DNA from 3 places in the Micromonospora sp. NPDC047740 genome. Region 3 is predicted to be linked to each of the others. Evidence: riboswitches for the same ligand, from Rfam matches in the RefSeq annotation. Region 3 holds a riboswitch; each other region holds the start of a gene.
What was found. A riboswitch is a leader RNA that binds a small molecule or an ion and turns the genes downstream of it on or off. The one in region 3 is predicted to bind cyclic di-AMP.
Positions count from the first base shown of each region.

Region 1: another riboswitch for cyclic di-AMP. It lies ahead of ACGF4F_RS01770 (transglycosylase family protein); the one in region 3 lies ahead of ACGF4F_RS10520 (hypothetical protein).
Region 2: another riboswitch for cyclic di-AMP. It lies ahead of ACGF4F_RS28235 (C39 family peptidase); the one in region 3 lies ahead of ACGF4F_RS10520 (hypothetical protein).

Region 1 covers NZ_JBIDCT010000001.1:376,846-382,483, reverse strand. The annotation lists gene ACGF4F_RS01780 (OmpL47-type beta-barrel domain-containing protein) at 1-1,815, opposite strand, end outside; gene ACGF4F_RS01775 (YbaB/EbfC family DNA-binding protein) at 2,851-3,312, opposite strand; gene ACGF4F_RS01770 (transglycosylase family protein) at 3,486-4,139, opposite strand; cyclic di-AMP (ydaO/yuaA leader) riboswitch at 4,138-4,312, opposite strand; gene ACGF4F_RS01765 (glycoside hydrolase family 3 C-terminal domain-containing protein) at 4,455-4,832, opposite strand; gene ACGF4F_RS01760 (LLM class flavin-dependent oxidoreductase) at 4,891-5,638, shown strand, end outside.
Region 2 covers NZ_JBIDCT010000017.1:147,970-153,607, reverse strand. The annotation lists gene ACGF4F_RS28250 (acyltransferase family protein) at 1-1,120, shown strand, start outside; gene ACGF4F_RS28245 (hypothetical protein) at 1,242-1,736, shown strand; gene ACGF4F_RS28240 (hypothetical protein) at 1,878-2,663, shown strand; cyclic di-AMP (ydaO/yuaA leader) riboswitch at 2,953-3,094, shown strand; gene ACGF4F_RS28235 (C39 family peptidase) at 3,296-4,153, shown strand; gene ACGF4F_RS28230 (alpha/beta hydrolase) at 4,257-5,024, shown strand; gene ACGF4F_RS28225 (peptidoglycan-binding protein) at 5,073-5,638, opposite strand, start outside.
Region 3 covers NZ_JBIDCT010000004.1:284,089-289,726, forward strand. The annotation lists gene ACGF4F_RS10510 (HelD family protein) at 1-1,440, shown strand, start outside; gene ACGF4F_RS10515 (cation diffusion facilitator family transporter) at 1,532-2,446, shown strand; cyclic di-AMP (ydaO/yuaA leader) riboswitch at 2,594-2,726, shown strand; gene ACGF4F_RS10520 (hypothetical protein) at 2,731-3,798, shown strand; gene ACGF4F_RS10525 (hypothetical protein) at 3,907-4,461, shown strand; gene ACGF4F_RS10530 (SRPBCC family protein) at 4,601-5,053, opposite strand; gene ACGF4F_RS10535 (STAS domain-containing protein) at 5,156-5,518, opposite strand.

The DNA of each region.
Region 1 (5,638 bases), on a different contig from region 3:
CACCGCCACCGGCGCCGAGTAGATGGCGTACGGCTGCCCGTCGAGAGAGAACTCAACCCGATCCACGCCCGACTGGGTGTCGGTGGCGGAAAGCGTCACCGTGGCGCTGCCCACGTATGCCCCGCTGGGGTCCTTCTCCCCCGTCACCGCAGCCGTCACGGTGGGCGGCGTGGTGTCGGCCGGAGGCGTCTCGACCACCGTGAACGCCACCGACTGCGGCGACGACGTGTTGCCCGCCTTGTCCGTGGCCCGATAGGTCACCGTGTGCTGCCCTACCTGGTTCACTGTCACCGGCGCCGAGTAGGTGCCATATGCGCCGCCGTCGATGGAGTACTCGACCCGGTCGACACCCGACTGGGTGTCGGTGGCGGAGAGCGTCACGGTGGCACTGCCCACATAGGCGCCGTTGGCGTCCCGCTGACCGGTCACCGCAGCCGTCACCGTAGGTGGCGTGGTGTCCGCTGGCGGCGTTTCCACCACCCGGAACGACACCGACTGCGGCGTCGAGGTGTTGCCGGCCTTGTCAGTGGCCCGATAGCTCACCGTGTGCTGCCCCGGCTGGTTCACCGCCACCGGCGCCGAGTAGATGGCGTACGGCTGCCCGTCGAGGGAGAACTCGACCCGGTCCACGCCCGACTGGGTGTCGGTGGCGGACAGCGTCACCGTCGCGCCGCCGATGTACGCACCGTTGGGGTCCTTCTCCCCCGTCACCGCCGCCGTCACCGTCGGCGGAGTGGTATCCGCCGGAGGCGTCTCCACGACCGTGAACGCCACCGACTGCGGCGACGACGTGTTACCCGCCTTGTCCGTGGCCCGATAGGTCACCGTGTGCTGCCCCACCTGGTTCACCGTCACCGGCGCGGAGTACCCGGCGTAGGCACCGCCGTCGAGGGAGTACTCGACCCGATCCACCCCCGACTCGGTGTCCGTGGCCGACAGGGTCACCGTGGCACTGCCCACGTACGCGCCGTTGGCGTCCCGCTGACCGGTCACCGCCGCCGTCACGATGGGCGGGGTGGTGTCCGTCGGCGGCGGTTCGACGACCCGGAACGACACCGACTGCGGCGTCGAGGTGTTGCCCGCCTTGTCAGTGGCCCGGTAACTCACCGTGTGCTGACCCAGCTGGTTCACCGTCACCGGCGCCGAGTAGGTGCCATATGGGCCGCCGTCCAGGGAGTACTCGACTCGCTCTACACCGGAGCCGCTGTCGGTCGCCGACAGGGTGACCGTCGCGCTGCCCACGTACGCCCCGGTTGGGTCCTTCTCCCCGGAAACCGTGGCGCTGACCGTGGGCGGCGTGGTGTCCGATCCGCCGCCGGTGACCACCAGCAGGCCGGTCATTCCGCCGTGGCCCGGGATGGCGCAGAAGTACCGGTAGGTGCCGGGCGAGAGCACCACGTCAACGGTCCACCGGCCCCCCTTGCTGTCCGTCGGATCCGCCAGGATGTTGACGTCGACGTCGCTGTTGTACCTCGGGTCGCCCGTTTCGAACGTGAGGGTGTGCTGCATTCCGGTGGTGTTGCCGGTAGCCCGGCTGTTTTCGAAGACCAGGGTGGCCGGCCCGGCCGTAGCGGTGGTCGGCGCCGACAGGTACGACAGGAAGTTGTCGCCGGCGGTCCAGGTCAGGACCTGGGCCTGCAGTTGCGACGAGGATTGAGGCCCGGCCGTCGCCGACCGCTCGGTGTCGGTCGGACGCGCGTTCGCCGGGGAGCCGGTCAGGGCGGCGGTCAGCAGCAACAACATCGCCGCGATGACCGCCACCGATCTCCGGAGCCGGCTCGCAGAGAGCCGATCCCGCGGTGCGGATGGGTTCATTGATGCCTCTTTCACGGTCCGGGAACAACCGGGCGGAACGTGCGTCGGCCCGTCGGTGTCAGGTGTCGTCTGAGGTGCTTCTTCGGGTGCTCGCAGCCCGTCGGCCCCTCCCAGGCCGCGCGGGATCCCCGGCCGTGGCCGGCGGCCACGGTCGTCCGATGTGGATGGTTGGTTGATCCCGGTGTCAGCGGCGAGCCGGTTCGCACGCGGCGCCGGGCAGGGTCGCGCGTCGGAGCTGATCTGGTCGTGTCGGGTACGGACGGACGTCGGTCGATCCTTGGCGCATGCCTGCGCCAGGTCGCCGTGGTGCGGCGTTGACCCGGGGTGGCCATCGCTGGCCGGTCATGACCCTCCGACGGGTTGCGCCGCCTGAAGGCCACGGTCGAGAACTACTGTGCCGGTAGTTCATCTCGACGAAACATATTGATGGTGCCAGACAGTACTAACTTCCTCTCAGGCTGTCCATAGCTTTCGTCCGCTCACGGACTACTTTTCTTCACGACAAACGAAAGTGGTCGGTAGATTCCTACCGCAACCCCTCCCGGGGCCTCACCGCAGGGCGACGGGGGCGCTGACGGCGCACCGGCGGGGCGGGTTCCGGCGGGGCTCGATCGCCGGGTCGACCGACGGGTGAACGTGCGCCATCCGCATGGAGCGGCAATCCCCGCCAGTCAGGCGGGCCCCGCCCACTCCGGAGGGTGTTCGCCCTGATCAGGGGCCATAGAAGCGCATAGCTTCCCGATTTCCGGGACCGGCGCGGTGATCGACCGATCCGGTTGCCGCGATCGCCCATTGATCTGCGTCCACGACCGTGTGATCGTGCTCCAGCGAGCCGCCGCCCCCGGCGGCTCGGACGGTCGATCCGTCGAACCGGGGCCACGCCGGCAGGGACCGACCGTCGTCCCGCCTCATCGCTACCCCGCGCCGGGTGCCCCTACCGGGCTCCATGCTGCCCGCCTCGGAACAGGAGCTAACCCCCTTGAAGCTCCCACCCCGCCTCGCCGCGCTCTCCGGCGCGGCCGCGGCCGGCCTGCCTCAGCTCGGGCGGCCCGCCCGCGCCCCCGCGTCAGGGCCGCGGCTGAGGCGGGCCATCACGTCGTCCACCGCCCGGCTGAACAGCTCCATCTGCCGTACCGACTGCTCCTCGATGCCGCCGAGCCGCGCGGCCAGGGCGTCGACGTCGGCCCGGGCCGAGGCGCTGACCTGGGCGTCGAGGGCGGCGAGGGCAGCGTTGACGGCCAACACGACCTGCCCGCAGACGGCCTCCATCCCGTCCCCGGCCAGCTCCGGGTCCACCGTCACGGACTCCAGCCGGCCACCCTGGACCACCACTGCCCGGACCCGGCCGTCGGGCGCCGCGCCCTCGGCGCGGAGCAGCTCGCCCGGGTCGCCGTCGGGGTGCTCGGCCGCCCGCGAGCGCATGGCCGACAGCGCCTGCTGCGTCCTGGTGAGCAGCTCGTCGAGGCTTGCGGCCGCGGAGAACGAGTCGTTGGTCATATCCGCGCCTTCTTCACGTCTTTCCGGAGCACCGCGACGATAGCAACCGCCCCCGACCGGGACACCGCGAGCACCCGGGGCCTCGTTCACGAAAAAAGTGGCCATCCCGGGCGGGGATGGCCACTTTTCAGTGCATCAGCGCGCAGTGTGGGGCACCCCACCTGCCAGTAGCGTCAGCGCAGGCGGAGGTGCTGGCCTGGGAAGATCAGGCCCGGGTTGTCGCCGACCACGCGCTTGTTGCGCTCGTAGAGCGCCTGCCAGCCGCCGGCGAGGTGCTTCGCCTCTGCGATCAGCGACAGCGAGTCACCCGACCGGACCGTGTAGGTCGCGCCGCTCGACGCCGGCGCGGTACGCCGGTGGCTGCGGGTCGCCGGCTGGTCGCCGCGGGACGACCGGTCCTTGGTCGCCTTCTTGTGCGACTTCGTGGCGCCGGAGTCCTTGGTGGAGTAGTGCTTGGTCGAGCCGCCCTTCTTGCCGCAGACCGGCCAGGCGCCGATGCCCTGCCCGTCGAGGACCTTCTCGGCCACGGCGATCTGCTCGCTGCGGCTGGCCAGGTCGGCGCGGCTGGCGTACTTCTTACCGCCGTAGCCGTTCCAGGTGCTCTTCGAGAACTGGAGGCCACCGTAGTAGCCGTTGCCGGTGTTGATGTGCCAGTTTCCGCCGGACTCGCACTGGGCGATGGCGTCCCAGTTCACGCTGGATGCGCTAGCCGGCGCGGCCGGCCCGAGGATGGCGGCGGCGCCGGTGGCGGCACCGACGACGAGCGCTCCGACGGCGACGCGACGCTGCGTGGTGCGTCGGTGACGTGCGACGTGTTCAGTTGCCATGTGGGTTCCTCCACGCCGACGAGGTGAGCTGTCGGGTTCGGGCCGAGGAGCCCGGCCGCCGGATGGGCGGCTTCACCCCGAGGTGTCGAGCACCGAGGAACATGTGGGTCCCCCGCTCCCGCCTGATGTCCAGGTACCGACGGGCCGGCGGCGGGATTAGGCGTTACCGGCCCGGGTGTCCGCGATCGCGAACGCAGTCGACATTAGGGATGGTTTCGGATGATCGCCCACTTCTTGTGAAGTTCTTCACCCGGCCGAGCGAAGGCCACACCGTACGAGTTGCGTGCCGTCCACAGGTGCCTTACAAAGCCCCCTTCAGTACGTCAGGCCGAAACCCTGCGGAAAGAGCGGAACCTGCCCGTCGCCGGCGTTGATGGGCTGCTGGCCGACGGAGTTCATCCAGGTCATCGGCAGTTTGCCGGTCGGCGCGTACCCGCCGAAGAGGACGTCGGCAATGCCGGCGCCCTCGGTGCCGGGCAGCCAGGAGGCGAGCAGCGCGGTCCAGTTCGGCAACTCACCGGCGACGTCCAGCGGCCGGCCGGACACCAGCACCACGATCACGGGTACGCCGGCGTTGCGCAGGGTCGCGTACGGCCGCTCGAAGGTGGACGGCCCGCAGGTCCGCCTCGTTGAGTTGGGTGTCCGCCTGGTTATCGCTGCGGTTGCGGGAGCGGGCGCGCGCCGATGCGGCACCGACTACGGTGGCGAAGTCCGGCACGGTCGCCGGGCCCGGGTGCGCAGGCGGAGGAACATGACTGACTACGGACACGAGCTGGCCTTCGGCGGCTTCCTCACCCCCGCCGCCGGCCAGTTCGAGCAGGTGGTGGCGCTCGCCAAGCTCTGCGAGCAGGTCAACCTGGACCTGGTCACCTTCCAGGACCACCCGTACCAGCCGGGTTTCCTGGACACCTGGACGCTGATGTCCTATCTCGCGGCCGCGACCAGTCGGATCCGGCTGGCCGGCAACGTGCTCAACCTGCCGCTGCGCCAACCGGTGGTGCTGGCACGCAGCGTGGCCAGCCTGGACCTGCTCACCGGCGGCCGGGTCGAGCTGGGCCTCGGCGCGGGCGCGTTCTGGGAGGCGATCGAGGCGGTCGGCGGTCGGCGGCTGTCCCCCGGGCAGGCGGTCGACGCGCTCGACGAGGCGATCCAGGTGATCCGCGAGGTGTGGGACGTCGAGCGGCGCGGCATGGTCCGGGTCGAGGGCACGTACCACCGGGTGGTCGGGGCGAAGCGTGGGCCGGCGCCGGCCCACCCGGTGGAGATCTGGGTCGGCGCGTACAAGCCCCGGATGCTGCGGCTGGTGGGGCGCGCGGCGGACGGCTGGCTGCCGTCGCTGGCGTACCTGTCGAAGGGGCCGGACGAGCTGCCGGGAATGAACGCGCTGATCGACGAGGGTGCCGAGGCCGCCGGTCGGGATCCCCGGTCGGTGCGGCGGCTGTTGAACATCAGCGGCCAGTTCACCCGGTCGTCCACCGGCTTCCTCAGCGGGCCGCCGG
Region 2 (5,638 bases), on a different contig from region 3:
GCTGACCGGGTTGCGGTGGGTCGCCGCCCTGCTGGTCTTCGGCTTCCATGCGGGGACCATGCGGATCGTTGCCGAGCCCGACTACCAGGCCGTGGTGAGCTGGCTGTTCACCCTCGGCCTGTCCGGTGTGGAGTTCTTTTTCATCCTCAGTGGATTCGTGCTGGTGTGGTCGTACCGGGACGGTGAGCCCCGGCGTACCTTCCTGCGTCGCCGGCTCGCCAAGATCTACCCGAACCACCTGGTCACCTTCGTGGCCGCGCTGGTGGTCGCGTTCTGGTTCGCCGACCCGGTCGCTCCCTGGGCCGCGCTGGGCAACCTGGCCCTGGTGCAGGCCTGGAACCCCACCCCCGGCTACTTCTACAGCGTCAACACGGTGAGCTGGTCGCTCTCCTGCGAACTCGCCTTCTATCTCTGCCTGCCGTTCGTGCTGCCCTACCTGCGTCGGTCGCGCACCGGGCTGCTCCGGGCGGTGGTGGTCGCCGCACCGCTGCTCATCCTGGCCCTGTGGCCGGGTCAGCTGCTGGTGCCCGAGGAGGACCGGTGGTGGTTCACCCAGGTATTCCCGGTGGCACGGTCGCTGGAGTTCTGGATGGGCGTGGCCGCGGCGGAACTGATGCGCCGGGGCCGCTGGCGTGGCCCGAACCTCACCGTGGCCAGCCTGCTCTTCGTCGCCACCTGGGTGGTCGCCGCGCAGTGGGTCCGCGCGGAGCTCTGGGCGGCTCTGCTCGCGGTCGCGTACCTCCTGGTCATCACCGCCGCGGCCGACGCCGACGTGCACGGCCGGCGCACCCCGTGGCGCTCTCGTCCGATGGTCTGGCTCGGTGAGGTCTCCTTCGCGTTCTACCTGGTGCACGTGCTGGTGATGCAGGCCGTGCTGCGCCTGACCGGGCACTGGGGCGAGGGGCTGCGCGGCTGGTGGGGCCCGCTCGCGGTGCTCGGCTTCCTGCTGGGCAACCTGCTGCTCGCCGCGGCCCTGCACCGCTGGGTGGAGACGCCGATGATGCGCCGGCTGGGACCGCCCCGCCGGGCCCGCGCGCAGGCCACCCCCGCCGCACCGGTCGAGGTCCGCGTCCCACGGCCCCGGTCGATCGAGTACGCGGGGCGGCGCGACCCGCGCTGAGCGGGCCGCAGGACCACACCCCCGCCGCCGGACCGGTGTCCACGCTGGCCGGTGCGCCTCTGCGGCGGTGCGACACGCCCGTGGACGTGCGATACGGCCGGTTCGACGGTAATTTGGACCGGTGCTTCCGATCGCGCTCACCTGTCCCGTGTGGTGGGTGGCGCGCTGGACCGCGCGAATGCTGGCCAGCCTGGCCGTGGTCGTCGCCTGCTCGCTCGGCGCCGCCACGTTGCCCCTGGGCCCGGCCGCGGCGGCGCACGCGGCTCCCGCGGCGGTCGCCGTCGACACCGCGACCCTTCGGGCCGGGCACCTCGGCGGCACCGAGTCCGCCGGCGCCGACCCCACCCTCCGGGCGCTGATCCGCTGGTCCGGCGGGGCCGCCGACGCGGTGGTCCGGGCCGGGACCGGAGCGCCCGGTCCCGCCGCGCGGATCGGGACCGGATCGGCTGCGGCGGCCGGGTGGACGTCGGACGCGACCGGCGACCGGCAGGCAGTCCTGGCCAGCGCACCGGACTCGTTGGTGCGGGGTGTCGTGGTCGCCCCGGCCGACCGGCACCGCGTTCTGGTCGGGCTGGTCCCGGCGACCGTCGGCTCCCGGGCCCCGCCCGCCCGCTGACGAGCCCGGCGGGCCCGGCCCGCCCACGCCGTACCCGAACCTCACCCCGCACCGGCCGGTGGCGGCGCCCGTACCCGGTCGCGCCCCGCCCCGCCGGCCGTGCGGACCTCTCCACCACGTCGTTCCCGTGAGGTGCCGACCATGAAGCAGACCCTTCTCTACCACTTCCTGACCGAGGTTCCCGTGGCCGCCGCCATCTGGTCGGCCCTGCTCGTGCTCGCCCTGGGCGTGCTCGCCGTCCTGGTCGCCCGGCCCGAGCGGGGGACTCCGCCGGATCCCGCCCCCGACCCGGCCGCCGTGGCGGCCGCCCGCCACGCCGACCTGCGCCGGTACGCCGATGAGGTGGCGGTCGCCGCCGCCGGGGCCCGGCAGACCGCGCGCCGGTGGCGCGAGCAGTGGCTGACCGCGCACGACGAGGTCGACCGGGCCTGGCGGGCGTACGACGAGGCCGAGGCGGCCGCCCGGCGGTTCGCGGGGGCCGCCGTGCTGCCCGAGCCGCGGACGCCCCGGACGCCGGCCGAGTACGCGGCCCGGGAGCGGTGGCTGCACCACGCCGCCATGACGGCGCACTGGCAGGGCGACCTGACTGCCCGGCAGCTCGCGGACGTCCTCGCCGGGCGCAACGGGTGGGACCCGCGCCGGCATCCGGCCGAGCAGGAGATCGCCCTGGCCCGGGTGGTACGCGACGGCCGGCGGGCCCGGTGGCGGGCGGCCGCCGAACGGGAGCGGCGGGCCTGGCGGGACGCCGAAGTGGCCGCCGAGGCGGCCCGGGTGCTGGCCGTGGAGGCGTACGCGGCCGCCGAGGCGGTGCGCCCCGGAGCGGTCCCGGTACGCCCCGCCGAGGCGGTGACCCAGACCCTCGCCCCGGTGTCGGCCGGCGCCGTCGCGGCGCACCCCGCACGGTGGCGTCCGGCGCGGGTCGGCTGAATCGTTATCCGAATTAGGTGAGCCCGGTCACGGCGACCGGGGAAACGGTCAACCGGATCAGGCCGGGCGATCGAGCCCCGCAATTCCCCTTCGATCCCCACCCGGATGTCCGATAGTCACCCGACGGTTCCCGTTAAAACGGTCGTCCCATTGAGTCAGGTCAGTGACCGGCTGTTCCGGTCTCGGTAACGGTGGTTGACGTTTACGCAGGTGGGCACGCTTGGCAGGCGGCGTACCCACCGGTAGTGTCAGCGCGTCCGGTGCGGTTTTCGATCGCAAGTGGCGACGCCGCGCCGACCCGCTCAATCGTGATCTCACGAACCGGGGACCCAGTGCAACACCGGGGTGAATCCGCGAGCCAAGGCCCGCGGTAGGGCCTACTTCCCGCCCGAATCCGTCAGCTAACCCGGTAGGCGGCCACGGAAGGAGTTCCAACCTCGTGCGAACCACCCCCCGATCCTCCCCCCGCCTCCACGGCGCCACGGTGCCGGCGCTCGCCTGACCCGCGAGTCCGTTCCGGTAACCGACCCCCGCTGCCCGGTCCGCCGGGCGCTCTTTTCCCGCGGCCACCCGCCCAGGAACGCGCGTGAGCTACTCCGCGCGTCGGGTCGGCGTGTGCCGCTCCGGCCCCCGTGGAGGAACACGTGAAGCACCACCTGAAGCGTCAGCTGCGGCGCCTCGCGACCGAGCGCCCGTACCAGATCGTCGCCGGCTCCGCCGCGGCCCTCGTGCTGGCCGGCGGCGCCAGCGCGGCACTGGCCAGCACGAACGACGCGCCGGTCCGGCAGGAGACCACCGCCGCCGTCGCCGAACTGGCGCCGCGCCTCGGTGACGTCGCCACCCGGAGCGAGGCCCGGGTCGCCGCCCCGTCCCCGACCGCCTCGCCCAGCGGGTCGCCGAGCGGGTCGCCGTCGGCGAAGGCCAGCTCGGCCAAGCCGGACCCGGACGTCACGAAGACCGCGAAGGCGAAGCCGAAGCCGCCGTCGACGAAGGTCCTCGACTACAACTACGAGGCCCAGACCGCCTACTGGAACTGCGGTCCGGCTGCGGTGCGCAACGCGCTGAGCGCGAGCGGCGTCGAGACCACCCAGGACGCGATGGTCGCCCCGCTGAACGCCGGCGAGAACGGCACCAACTCGGCCGAGGACACCACCCGCGGGCTCAACCAGATGGTCAAGGGCAACCCGTACCGGACCCACATGATCCCCGGCCAGGCCGCGACCCCGGCGCAGATGGACCAGCTCCAGGCCGACGTGGTCAAGGCGATCACCGACGGCCGCGGCGTGGTGGTCAACATCGCCGGCTCCGCCACCGACACCAACGGCGGCTGGCACTCGTTCCCCGGCGGCCACTACATCGCCGTGGTCGGCTACAAGGACGACGGCCGGACGGTGCGGATCGCCGACTCGGCGAACCCGGCGTTGCCCGAGTACTGGATCACCACCATCGATCTGGCGAACTGGGCCGCCACCCGCGGCTACTCCGCCTGATCCCACCCCTGCACGTCGGGCACCGGCTCCTGGAGCCGGTGCCCGACGTGGTGTCCGGGGCCGGTCTCGCGCCTGGTGTCCGTCCGGTGGCACACTGCGCCGTATGGGCGACGAGACGGGTACCCGCCATCTGCTGCTGCTGCACGGCATGGGCGCCACCGGTGAGGTGTGGCTGCCCTGGGCGCCGCTGCTGGAGCGCCGCTGGGCGGGCCGCTGGCTGGCCCCCGACCTGGCCGGGCACGGCTGGTCGCCGCAACTGCCGGCGTACTCCTTCGAGGCGCTCGCGGACCGGGTGGTGGCGGGGCTCGGCCCGGTCGCCGACCGGCTCGGCCCCCGGGACCGGCTGGTGGTGCTCGGGCACTCGCTCGGCGGGGTGGTGGCGCTGGCGCTGGCCGCACGGGCGCGGCAGCTTCCGATCGACGGGGTGGTCGGGCTCGGCATCAAGGTCGCCTGGTCGCCGGCCGAGCTGGACAAGGCCCGCGAGCTCGCCCAGCGGCCGGTGACCTGGTTCGCCAGCCGGGACGAGGCGGCCCGCCGCTACCTGCGGGTGGCCGGGCTGGCCGGGCTGTTCGCCCCCGACCACCCGGTGGTGGACGCCGGGCTGCGCCGCGAGGACGGCCGCTGGCGGCTGGCCATGGACCCGGCCGCGTTCGCGGTCGGGGAGCCCCAGCTGCCCGCCCTGCTCGCCGCGACCGACGTGCCGGTGCTGCTGGCCCGGGGAGAGCAGGACCCGATGGTGTCCGACGGACAGCTCAAGGAGTTGGGCGTGCCGGTGGCGACGCTGCCGGGGCTCGGCCACAACGCGCACGTCGAGGACCCCGCCGTGGTCCTCGACCTGCTCGCGCCGTTCGCGGCGCCCGACGGGCCGTGACGCCGTCGCCCCGCAGGCAGGGCGACGACATCACGACCGCAGGTTGCGTCAGTAGAAGCAGCCGGTGGCGGGCAGGGCGGACGGGGCCGGTGGGGCGACGCCGTCGTAGATGGCCAGCAGCATGTTCTGCGGGCAGCGGTTGGCGCCGTTGACCCGGACCTCCAGGTGCAGGTGCGGCCCGGTCACGTTGCCGGTGGCCCCGGTGTAGCCGAGGACCTGGCCGGCGCTGACCCGGGAGCCGGCGGCGACCGAGCGCGAGTTCAGGTGGCAGTAGAGGTAGTAGGCACCGTCGTCGGCGGTGATGCCGATGCCGAGGCCGCAGCTGCCGCCGACGTGCCCGATCGTCCCGGAGGTGATCGCGTACGTGGTCGTGCCGGTCACGGTGGGCAGGTCGATCGCCGGGTAGTCGTGGTGCGGATCGTCGTACTCGCTGCGGGGCAGCACCGACTTGCCGATGACCAGCCGGTAGTTGCCGGTGCCGCCGCTGCCGCCGGTCAGGTACTGCCAGGTGGTGGTGTCGACCGAGCCGCCGGAGAGGCCACGGGCGGACTTGAAGTTGTTCACGGCGTTGGTCGTGGCCGGGCCCCAGTCGCCGTCCACGGCCAGGCCGTAGC
Region 3 (5,638 bases):
CGGTACGCCGGCGGCGGGATCCTGGTGGTCGGCCCGTCCAGCGTGTTCGTCGAGTACATCGCCTCGGTGCTGCCCTCGCTCGGCGAGGAGACCGCCACCCTGCACTCGCTCGGCTCGCTCTTCCCCGGCATGTCGGCGACCCGTACCGATCCGCCCGAGGTGGCCGCGGTGAAGGGGTCGCTGCGGATGCGCCGGGTGCTGGAGCGCGCGGTCCGGGACGCGGTGCCGGACTCCCCCACCGAGCTGCGCCTGCTCTACCGCGGCGAGTTGCTCCGGCTGACCAGGGACCAGCTGGACGCGATCCGGAACAAGGCGCTGCCCCGTGGCGCGCGCCGCAACGAGGTGCGCCGGGCCGGGTTCGACGGCGTCCTCGCCGCCCTGTACGCGCAGGCCCGCCGGCTGCGGATCGGCCGGCTGCCGGAGCAGCCCGCGTTCGAGGACGAGATCATCGACCGGCCGGAATTCCGCGAGTTCCTGAAGGCCTGGTGGCCCCGGCTGCACCCCCGGCACGTGCTCGGCTGGCTGGCCCGCCCGGAGCGGCTGCGCCGGTACGCGGGCGGTGTCCTGTCCGGGGCCGAGATCCGGCTGCTCACCGAGGCGTACCGGACGCTGGACCGGGCCGGGCTGACCATCGCCGACATCGCCCTGCTGGACGAGCTGGACGCGCTGCTCGGCAAGCCGGTGCAGCGGGCGAAGCCGAAGCGCGACCCGTTCCAGCTCGCCGGGGGCGTCCGGGAGTTGAGCACGTTCGCCGACCGGCAGCGGGCGGCCCGGGCCGCGGCCCGCGAGCGCCCGGAGGACTACCGCGACTACGCCCACGTGGTGGTCGACGAGGCGCAGGACGTCTCCCCGATGCAGTGGCGGATGATCGGCCGGCGGGGCCGGTTGGCCTCGTGGACCGTGGTGGGCGACCCGGCGCAGACCGCCTGGACCGGCGACCCTGAGGAACTGACCCGGGCCCGGGACCAGGCGCTGGGGCGGCGCCGCCGGTACCGGTACGAGCTGACCACAAACTACCGCAACTCGGCGGAGATCTTCGCGGTGGCGGCGGCGGAGATCCGCCGGCTCTACCCGGACCTGCCGCTGCCCACCGCGGTCCGCTCCACCAGCGTCGAGCCGGTCGAGCTGACGGTGCCCCCCGCCGAGCTGGCGCCGGCCACCGTGGCGGCGGCGCGCACCCTGCTGGCCGAGGTGGAGGGGACGGTTGGCGTGATCACGCCGGTGCCGCGCCGGGACGAGGTCGCCGGCTGGCTGGGCGAGCTGGGCGGCGGCCGGCTGCAGGTGGTGACCAGTCTCCAGGCCAAGGGCATGGAGTACGACGGCGTGGTGCTGGTGGCCCCGAGCGAGATCCGGGCCGATCCGGGGTCCGGCGTCCGGACGCTCTACGTGGCGCTCTCCCGGGCCACCCAGCGCCTCACCACCCTCGACCCGGTGGGCTGACGGCGGCTCCGGCGACGCCCATTCACTCGCACATATAGCGATGTGAGCATAGATTGGGTCGGGCCGGGGTGCGGAACGGAAGGGTGTGGGCGTGGGCGCAGGTCATGACCACAGCGGCACGGTGGCCAACGCCGCGCACCGCCACCGGGGCCGGCTCTGGGCCGCCTTCGGGCTGCTCAGCGCCCTGATGGTGGTCGAGGCGGCGACCGCCTTCGCGACCGGCTCGCTGGCCCTGCTCTCCGACGCCGGGCACATGTTCACCGACGTCCTCGGCATCGGCATGGCGCTGGCCGCGATCACCGCCACCCGCCGCGCCGAGACCGATCCGCAGCGCACCTTCGGGCTCTACCGGCTGGAGGTGCTGGCCGCCCTCGCCAACGCGGTGCTGCTCGGCGCGGTCGCCGCGTACGTGCTCGTCGAGGCCGTCCGCCGGTTCGGCGAGCCACCGGAGGTCCTCGCCGGGCCGATGCTCGCCGTGGCGGTGCTCGGCCTGCTCGCCAACCTGGTCGCGTTCGCGCTGCTGCGCAGCGGGGCGCAGGAGAGCATCAACCTGCGTGGGGCCTACCTGGAGGTGCTCGGCGACCTGCTCGGCTCGCTCGGCGTGATCGGCGCCGCCCTGGTCATCACGTTCACCGAGTGGTGGTGGGCGGACCCGCTGGTGGCCGTTGCGATCGGGCTGTTCATCCTGCCGCGCACCTGGCGGCTCGGCCGGGCCGCGGTCCGCATCCTGGTGCAGGCCGCCCCGGAACACCTGCAGGTGACCGCCGTGCACGACCGGCTGGCCGCGGTGCCCGGCGTCGCCGAGGTGCACGACCTGCACGTCTGGACGCTCACCTCCGGCATGGACGTGGCCTCGGCGCACCTGACCACCACCCCCGACGCCGAGGTGGGCGAGGTGCTCGCCGCCGCGCGGGCCGCGCTGCACGATGACTTCCGGATCGATCACGCCACGTTGCAGATCGAACCCGGGGCGTCACCCGGCGCGTGCGGAACCGTCGAGTGGTAATTGAGGACAACCTTAAATCCAAGTGGCTATTGTGCACTAGTGCCGGCTTATGCCCGATTCCCGTTCGCCGTCCACGGCGACGGGCCGGAACAGCGCCGGTAGGCTCGGTCGCGGCTTCCGCCGGGCGACGCCCAGCAGCGTCCGCGGTGGTGGCCGTCGCCTAATCGCCACCGTACGGCGAGCCGGGGAACCATGTACCTGGGGTGCATCCGCGTCAGCGGTAGGGATCTTCCGTCCCGAACCCGTCAGCTAACCCGGTCGGCGGTTGACGGAAGGACACGTGAATGCCACCAGTGGCACCTGTACGAAGGACGGCCGCCCGGTTGGCGGCCCTGCTCGTCGCGGCGCTCGCCCTCGGCGTCGCGGCCACGCCGGTCTCCCCCGCCTCGGCGGCTCCCCCGACCGGCCTGCTCGCCGCCGCACCCGGCGACGACGAGGGCGGCACACCGGCGCTGCGCGCGCAGCTCGACGCGGCCAGCAAGGGCTGGCTGGAGGCGCGGACCGCGTTGAACCGGTCGGTGAGTCGGCAGCAGCAGCTCACCGCCCAGCTCAAGACGATCAACAGCGAGTTGGGCGTACGCGACGCCAAGGTCGGCGAGCTCGCCGGGTTGGCCTACCGGACCGGGCGGCTCGGCACCGCCGCGGCGCTGCTCGGCAGCAGCAACCCGGAGGGCTTCATGGACCGGGCGCTCACCCTGCAGCAGGTCGCCGCACACGAGGACCGGGCCCTGCGCGACCTGATCGACACCCGGGACCAGGCCACCCGCACCCAGAACGCGCTCAACGGCGAGATCCGGGAACAGCGCAAGCAGGTCGCGGTCATGGCCAAGCGCAAGGCGCAGGCGGAACGCGCGCTAAAGGTGGCGAACAACCGGACCACCGGCGCCGCCGGCGGCAGCGTGCAGGGCACGTCCCGGGCCAACGCCACCCCCGCGAAGCGCAACGCCGACGGTTCCTGGCCCGCGGAGTCGTGCAGCGTCAACGACCCGACGCCCGCCGACGGCTGCATCACTCCGCGCACCCTGCACGCGCTCCAGCAGGCCAAGGCGGCCGGGTTCACCCGGTACGTCTCCTGCTACCGGCCCAGCGGCTCGGGTGAGCATCCCAAGGGCCGGGCCTGCGACTTCGCCGCCCAGAAGGACGGCTTCGGCGGGGTGGCCACCGGCGGCGACAAGACGTACGGCAACAACCTGGCCGCGTACTTCATCCGCAACGCCGACCCGCTCGCCGTGCTCTACGTGATCTGGTACAAGCAGATCTGGCTGCCCAGCAGCGGGTGGAAGGCGTACAGCGGGGGCAACGGCGACCCGTCCAGCGACCACACCAACCACGTGCACCTGTCGGTGTACTGAGCCCGCGGTGGCCCGCCGCCCGGCGGGCCACCGTACGCCCACCGACGTACGCCGGATGTCGCCGCGCGGCCCACGACGCCGGGCCGGCGACGGCCGAGCATCGAGGGCATGAGCCGACTCTCGCCCACCACGCGCAAGGCACTGCTCACCCTGCACCTGGTCACCTCGCTGGGTTGGCTCGGCGCCGACCTGGTGCTGCTCACCCTCGGCATCGCCGGGCTGCGCGGCGCCGACCCGGCGGTGGTCTATCCGACCGCCGGGCTGCTGGTCACGTACCTCTTCGCGCCGCTGAGCGTGGCGGTCTGGCTGGTCGGGCTGGCCAGCGCGCTGCTCACCCCGTGGGGCCTGCTGCGCTGGCGTTGGGTGCTGGTGAAGTTCGCGATCACCACCGGGATGCTCGGCCTGGTCCTCCTGCTGCTCACCCCGACCGTACGCGGGCTCGCCGAGCTGGGGCCGGAGCTCGCCACCCGGGACCGGCTGGACCTGGTCATCCCGCCGGCGGTCTCCAGCAGCCTGCTGATCCTCATGACCGTGCTGTCCACCTACAAGCCGTGGGGACGGCTGCGCCGCGCCACGCCGCCGACCCGGCGGCCGGCCGCCGGCTCCAGCGACGGCTTCAGTTCGCAGCGCGGCGTCAGACGCGCCGAACTGAAGTCGTCGTAGCGGCGCGAGGTCAGACCGGCCTTCATTCGGCCCGGAGCGCCGCCTGGCGGCGCGGAGGCCGAATTTTGGCCGCCAGCCGAGCCGGAGTTGCCGCACACCGCCGGGCGGCGGGCCTAGCCGGTACGGCCGCCGCACCGGCTCAGTCGGCGTGCCCCTCGAGGGTCGCGCCGAGCCGGCTGGCCAGGCCGAGATGGGCCGCCCGGGCCTGGCGGAAGGCGTACCCGAACAGCGGCGCCGGGGCGGAGAGGGTGATCTCGACGTCGATCCGCACCACACCGCCGGGCTCGTCCCGCAGCCGCGTGTGGTTGCGCACGGTGGTGGCCGGTTGCTGCCGGGCCACGGTCACCACCTCGTCCTCGTTGGCGACCAGCACGTCCGCCTGGTAGGTGACCGGGAAGTGCAGCGGCCCGAGCGCCAGCCGGTCGGTGATCGCATAGCTGGCCAGGGCGCCGGGCCGGGGCGGGAGCTGGCGGACCCGGACGATCAGCGGATGCAGCTCGCCCTGGCGGGTCAGGTCGCTGAGCAGGGCGACCGCCTCCGCCCGTGCGCACCGAGCCTGCACGGTGTAGCTGAAACTGTCGCTGCTGAGCAAGCCGTACTCCCCTAGCCGTCGCCGGTGGGCACGATCGTCCCGTACCGGGGGCCGGCTGGCAACGGTCGGAAGACCCGGTCCGAGCGGTCCGCCGGGCAGGGCTCAGGCGCCGGGGAGCACCTCGGGCGTGGGGGCGTCGGCGAAGTATGGCTCGGGAGCGCCGAAGAGGCCGAGCAGGCCGGTGACCCAGAGCTGCCGGTGCACGAACCGGCTCGGCTCGGTGACCACCAGCTTGACACCGCTCACCTCGGCGGTCTGGAAGCCGGCGACCATGGCGCTGATGCCGACCGAGTCGATGAAGGTGACCAGGCGCATGTTCAGCTCGATGCGGGCGGGCCGGCCCTTCGCAAGCACCTCGGCGATCGCTTCCCGCACCTCGTACGCGGTGTCGACGTCGATCTCGCCCCGCGGGGCGATCTGGACGACACCACCCGGCTGAACAGACTTCACGATCGACAGGCTCACGCGAACACCTCCACTCGCCCATACGGGCGCCTCATCAGTACGCGGGCCGCGACCGAGCGTATTCCTCCGACGGCCTCGGTCGCCACCCCTCGGGATGAGCAATTCGCGGACTGGGCACAC